Regions from separate parts of the Cedecea sp. genome, predicted to be linked through region 2. Evidence: predicted binding sites of a transcription regulator. Region 2 holds the regulator's gene; the other holds the start of a gene.
What was found. The regulator PhoB, encoded in region 2, activates phosphate uptake and scavenging genes when phosphate is short. The targets are predictions, from matches to a motif close to CTGTCATAAAACTGNCNNAT.

Region 1 (3,415 bases), on a different contig from region 2:
TGGGTAAAGTACAGAAGCTGGCAGAAGCGGCGCAAGAAACCGCTCTGCATGGTGGCACCGGTATCGCTCACACTCGCTGGGCAACGCACGGTGAACCTTCAGAGGTTAATGCTCACCCACATGTTTCCGACCACATCGTCGTGGTACACAACGGTATCATCGAAAACCACGAGCCGCTGCGCGAAGCGCTGCAGGCGCGCGGCTACACGTTTGTCTCTCAGACGGATACTGAAGTTATCGCTCACCTGGTTCACTGGGAGCTGGAGCAGGGCGGTACGCTGCGTGAGGCGGTTCTTCGTGCTATTCCTCAGCTCCGCGGCGCTTACGGTACCGTTATTATGGATACCCGTAACCCGGATGTTCTGCTGGCCGCACGTTCCGGTAGCCCGATGGTTATCGGCCTGGGCATGGGTGAAAACTTTATCGCCTCCGATCAGCTGGCGCTGCTGCCGGTAACCCGTCGCTTCATCTTCCTTGAAGAGGGCGATATCGCCGAAGTGACTCGCCGCGCGGTCACTGTTTTTGATACCAAAGGCGAGCAGGTTAAGCGCCCGGACATCGAATCTAATCTGCAGTATGACGCGGGCGATAAAGGTATTTATCGTCACTACATGCAGAAAGAGATCTACGAGCAGCCGAACGCCATCAAAAACACCCTTGCCGGGCGTATCAGCCACGGCGAGGTTGATCTGACGGAGCTGGGGCCAAAAGCCAATGAAATGCTCTCTCAGGTCGAGCATATTCAAATCGTAGCCTGCGGCACCTCTTATAACTCCGGAATGGTTTCCCGCTACTGGTTTGAAGCGCTGGCCGGCGTGCCTTGTGATGTCGAAATCGCCTCTGAATTCCGCTACCGCAAATCTGCCGTGCGCCGCAACAGCCTGATGATCACCCTTTCCCAGTCTGGCGAAACGGCGGACACCCTGGCGGCGCTGCGCCTCTCCAAAGAGCTGGGCTATCTTGGTTCACTGGCGATTTGCAACGTGGCTGGCTCTTCTCTGGTGCGCGAATCCGACCTGGCGCTGATGACCAATGCCGGCACGGAAATCGGCGTGGCTTCAACCAAAGCGTTCACCACCCAGCTCACCGTGCTGCTGATGCTGGTGGCGAAGCTGAGCCGCCTGAAAGGCGCTGACGCACAGATCGAGCACGATATCGTGCACGGCCTGCAGGCGCTGCCAAGCCGTATCGAGCAGATGTTGTCTCAAGATAAGCGTATCGAAGCGCTGGCGGAAGATTTCTCCGATAAGCACCATGCGCTGTTCCTTGGCCGTGGCGATCAGTATCCGATCGCGATGGAAGGCGCGCTGAAGCTCAAAGAGATCTCCTATATTCACGCTGAAGCCTATGCGGCCGGCGAGCTGAAGCACGGCCCGCTGGCGCTGATCGACGCGGACATGCCGGTCATCGTTGTGGCACCGAACAACGAGCTGTTGGAAAAACTGAAATCTAACATCGAAGAAGTTCGTGCCCGCGGCGGCCAGCTGTATGTCTTTGCCGACCGTGACGCTGGCTTTACCAGCAGCGACAACATGCACATCATCGAGATGCCGCATGTGGAAGAGGTGATTGCCCCAATCTTCTACACCGTGCCGCTGCAGCTGCTCTCTTATCACGTGGCGCTGATCAAAGGCACCGACGTGGACCAGCCGCGTAACCTGGCGAAATCGGTAACGGTGGAATAAGCTGTTGTCATAAATGTTGAAGAATAAGCTGCCTACGGGCAGCTTTTTTATTGCCCGTCTGTTGAATGTAACTATTTGATTTTTATTTGGATAGTGAGTGGGTTTGGCTTAGGTGTTATTGTCGGCCTGCATTGTCATAAAACCGTCATAATTCGTACATTTAACTGTCACCAAACTGTCCTATTTTCTACCCTGTATTTAATTAAACAACAATTTACGAACATCTGGCAGGAGACATTATGAACGTTATGCGTACCACTGTCGCAACTGTTGTCGCCGCGACCTTATCTCTGAGCGCTTCTACTGCGTTTGCAGCTGCAAGCCTGACTGGCGCTGGTGCAACTTTCCCTGCGCCGGTGTATGCCAAGTGGGCAGATACCTACCAGAAAGAAACGGGTAACAAGGTGAACTACCAGGGTATCGGTTCCTCCGGCGGCGTGAAGCAAATCATTGCTAACACCGTTGACTTCGGCGCTTCTGACGCCCCTCTGGCGGATGACAAATTACAGCAAGAAGGCCTGTTCCAGTTCCCTACCGTGATCGGTGGCGTGGTGCTGGCGGTTAACCTGCCGGGCTTCAAGTCTGGCGAGCTGGTGCTGGACGGCAAAACCCTGGGCGACATCTACCTGGGCACCATCAAAAAATGGAATGACCCGGCGATTGCTAAGCTGAACCCAGGCCACAAACTGCCGGATCAGAACATCGCGGTTGTTCGTCGTGCTGACGGCTCTGGTACTTCCTTCGTGTTCACCAGCTATCTGGCTAAAGTGAACGAAGAGTGGAAAACCAAAATCGGCGCAGGCTCTACCGTTAACTGGCCAACCGGTCTGGGCGGTAAAGGTAACGACGGCATCGCGGCCTTCGTACAGCGTTTGCCAGGCTCCATCGGTTACGTTGAATACGCTTACGCTAAGCAAAACAACCTGACCTACACCAAGCTGCTGTCCGCTGACGGCAAGCCGGTTAGCCCGACCGAAGCAAACTTTGCTAACGCGGCTAAAGGCGCCGACTGGAGCAAATCCTTCGCACAGGATCTGACTAACCAGAAAGGTGACGAAGCGTGGCCAATCACTTCCACCACCTTCATCCTGGTCCACAAAGAGCAGAAAAACCCTGAGCAGGGCGCAGAAGTGCTGAAGTTCTTTGACTGGGCATACAAATCTGGCGCGAAAGAAGCTAACGCCCTGGATTACGCAACGCTGCCGGCCTCTGTGGTTGAGCAAGTTCGCGCGGCATGGAAGACCAATGTAAAAGACAGCTCCGGTAAGGCGCTGTACTAAGTGCAAAAATCTGGGGTAACAGGTATGTTACCCCGGTTTATTCAGCAACCACGAAGAGTACGCTATGGCTGTGACTAAGCCGACGTTTAAAGCCCCCGGTAAACAAGGCGATGTAATTTTCAGTGCGCTGGTAAGACTGGCTGCGCTGATTGTGCTATTTCTGCTGGGTGGGATTATCATCTCGCTGTTTATCTCCTCGCTGCCGAGCATTGAGAAGTTTGGCTTCTCCTTCCTCTGGTCCAAAGAGTGGGATGCCCCTAATGAAGTCTTCGGCGCGCTGGTGCCGATTTACGGAACCCTCGTGACCTCGTTTATCGCGCTGCTGATTGCGGTGCCGGTGAGCTTTGGTATCGCCCTGTTCCTGACAGAACTTGCGCCTGGCTGGCTGAAGCGCCCGCTGGGTATCGCCATTGAGCTGCTGGCGGCCATTCCAAGTATCGTGTACGGCAT
Region 2 (3,415 bases):
GTTATTACCGGTAACGACAGCGGAATATGCTTCTCCAGATCGGTGGCGAAGAATAGTTAGTCGAATTACCACGCAATTTCAGTCGGTCTGGTAATAACAGGGGGCAATTAAAACGCTTATAGCGTTTGAAGGCAAGAAGGGATCGGGAAACCAGAAAGATATCCTTTTAAAATACGGATAACCAGTGAATAAAGTTGATTATGCGCTTTTGTTATGGCTTATCATTCGGACAAAAAAGCATCAATTCGATATTCAGCACTTAACGAGTGGTGGAAATACAAACAAAAAAGGCCAGAAAACTGGCCTGTGGAAAGTGAAATTGACGGCAGGGGCAAATTAATGTGCCGCCACCGCAGCATCATGGGCAATTAATCGCTCAGGGAGGATAAATGAGAACGTTGCCCCCTGCCCCGGCTGGCTTTCAATGTCCAGTCGCGCATCATGATGGCTGAGAGCATGTTTCACAATTGCCAGCCCAAGCCCGCTTCCTCCCGTTTGGCGCGAGCGGGCTTTGTCCACCCGGTAGAAACGCTCGGTCAGGCGCGGAATATGCTCGGCAGAAATCCCGGTCCCGGTATCTTTAACGCTAAACGCCGCGCCGTGAGGCAAACGCCTCCAGGTAACGGTGATATGCGTTCCTGCAGGCGTATGGTTTACAGCGTTGTAGACCAGGTTGGAAATGGCGCTGCGCAGTTGCTCTTCATTACCGTAAACCTGTAGCCCTGACTCAACGTTAAAAGTGAGCGTATGCTTTTGCTGGCTTAGCGTCTGCGCTTCGCGCTCAACGACCCGCAGCATAAGCGGGACGTCGATTTTCTCGTTCATTGAAATCGCCGGTGCCGCTTCAATTCTCGACAAGGTTAGCAACTGTTTGACCAGCCCTTCCATACGTGACGTTTGTTCACGCATGGTATGCAACGCCTTATCCTTGAGCGGCCCTTCCAGCGCCTGATCCTGCATCATTTCCAGATACCCCTGCAATACGGTTAGCGGGGTACGCAATTCATGACTGACGTTGGCAAAGAAGTTTCGTCTGGCCCCTTCAAGCTGGTGCATCTGGGTAACATCCCGCGCGACCATCAGCCACTGCCCGTCGGCATAAGGCATAACGCGAAATTCAAGGTGGCGCCCGCTGTTCAATACCAGCGTAAGCGGGCGAGTAAACTGCTGCTTTGCGACGTATTGCGTGAATTCAGGGTAGCGCAGGAGGTTGAGGATATTTTGGCCATTATCATCCGGCCAGCGCAGGCCAAGCAGCTGCTGAGCCAGGCCGTTACACCAAAAAATGGTGCCTTCTTCGGTGGTCAACACCACCGCGTCGGGCAGGGATTCCGCTCCACTGCGAAAACGTTTGATCAGATTACCTAACTCTTTACGGCGTTTTTTATTGCGCAACTGCATCTGGTGCAGCCCGTAAAGCAGCGGTTCCCAGCTCCCGCTCCCCGGAGGAGGCGTCATGCTGCGATCAACCCATAGCCACCAGGAGAGACGGAGCAAGTTCCAGAAATGCCAGCTCAACAGGGAAGTCACTGCCGCCAGTAGAAACCACGGCAGATGGCCAAAAATCAATCCGAGAATAGCCGCCGGTAAACAACAGAGCATGAGCTCCAGTACCAGCCTTTTCCATGACAGCCGTTCCAGCACGCGTCACGCTCCTGTAAGCATCTTAAAAACGGGTTGAAAAACGATAACCCGTGCCGCGAACTGTTTGCACCATTTTGTCATGACCACTTGTTTCCAAAGCTTTGCGCAGGCGGCGAATATGCACGTCTACGGTACGGTCCTCAACGTAAACGTTAGTCCCCCACACGTTATTAAGTAGCTGTTCACGGCTGTAAACGCGCTCCGGGTGAGTCATAAAGAAGTGTAACAGCTTAAATTCGGTTGGCCCCATGTCGAGCGGCTCTTCACCGGTCATCACGCGGTGTGAGGACGGGTCAAGGCTGAGGCCCTGCATCTCTATCACCTCTTCCACCGCCATCGGTGAAATACGGCGCATTACCGCTTTAATACGCGCAACCAGCTCCTTTGGCGAAAACGGCTTGGTGATGTAGTCATCGGCACCGACCTCAAGACCGCGGACGCGATCTTCTTCTTCGCCACGCGCGGTTAACATCATCACCGGGATCTCGCGGGTCAATGCTTCGCGCTTAAGGTGCTTGATGAACTGGATCCCGGAGCCGCCTGGCAGCATCCAGTCCAGCAGGATCAGATCGGGGAAAGGTTCAATCAGCAGGTTAACCGCGCTGTCATAATCTTCCGCCTCTACCGACTGGAAGCCATTTTGCTCGAGCACAAAGCTCACCATTTCACGAATCGGAGCTTCATCTTCTACGACTAAAATGCGTCTCGCCATGATTTACCCTGTTGAAAAGAGACCATCTCTTATTAATTGTGCGCCAGTATGCGTCAGATTTGTGACAGATTTATGAAAAAGATTACGGCCAGATATTTCACCTTTTTGAATTATGACAGCCACAGATTTTTGCTGACGGTTACGCTTCTGACTCAATAGCTTATAATCGGTCATTCGCCTCTTTGCCATGGGACAGGTTATGCGCATTCTCCACACATCAGACTGGCACCTCGGCCAAAACTTCTATACCAAAAGCCGGGCGTCTGAACACCAGGCCTTTCTCGACTGGCTGCTAAACGCCGCGCTTGAGCATCAGGTGGACGCGATTATTGTCGCGGGGGACATCTTTGATACCGGCTCGCCGCCGAGCTACGCCCGCGAAATGTATAACCGCTTTGTGGTACAGCTGCAGGCCACCGGCTGCCAGCTTGTGGTGCTGGCGGGTAACCACGATTCCGTTGCCACACTTAACGAATCCCGCGAGCTGCTGGCCTGCCTGAATACCCGGGTGATTGCCAGCGCCCGCCACCAAAAAGACGAGCAGGCGCTGGTCCTTAATCAAAAAGACGGCACGCCTGGCGCTATCCTGTGCCCTATTCCGTTCCTTCGCCCACGCGACATTCAAAGCAGCCAGGCCGGGCTGTCCGGCCATGAAAAACAGCGCTCCTTAATGGAAGCCATCAGCGAACATTATCAGCACTGCTATGAGGCTGCCGTTGCCCTGCGAGGTGACAGACCGCTGCCGATTGTCGCCACCGGGCACCTGACCACCGTTGGCGTAACGAAATCCGACGCGGTTCGCGACATTTATATCGGCACGCTGGACGCTTTCCCGGCGCAGCACTTCCCGCCCGCCGACTACATCGCGCTCGGGCATATTCATCGCGCACAGAAAATCGGCGGTAGCGAGCATATTCGCTACAGCGGCTCGCCGATTCCGCTGAGCTTCGACGAAACCGGCAAAGCAAAAAGCGTGTTTCTCGTCGAGTTTAGCGGCGCTGCGCTGGCCAGCGTCGAACCGCTGGAGGTCCCCATCAGCCAGCCACTGGCCATCGTCAA

Region 1: the regulator PhoB is predicted to act here: its motif matches at 1,850-1,869, upstream of pstS (phosphate ABC transporter substrate-binding protein PstS).

Annotation. Positions count from the first base shown of each region.
Region 1 covers NZ_DASYBS010000138.1:5,444-8,858, forward strand. Annotated here, with positions in the region: gene glmS (glutamine--fructose-6-phosphate transaminase (isomerizing)) at 1-1,685, shown strand, start outside; gene pstS (phosphate ABC transporter substrate-binding protein PstS) at 1,925-2,965, shown strand; gene pstC (phosphate ABC transporter permease PstC) at 3,030-3,415, shown strand, end outside.
Region 2 covers NZ_DASYBS010000050.1:3,840-7,254, reverse strand. Annotated here, with positions in the region: gene VGM55_RS07700 (hypothetical protein) at 185-340, shown strand; gene phoR (phosphate regulon sensor histidine kinase PhoR) at 337-1,644, opposite strand; gene phoB (phosphate response regulator transcription factor PhoB) at 1,667-2,356, opposite strand; gene VGM55_RS07685 (hypothetical protein) at 2,360-2,530, opposite strand; gene sbcD (exonuclease subunit SbcD) at 2,556-3,415, shown strand, end outside.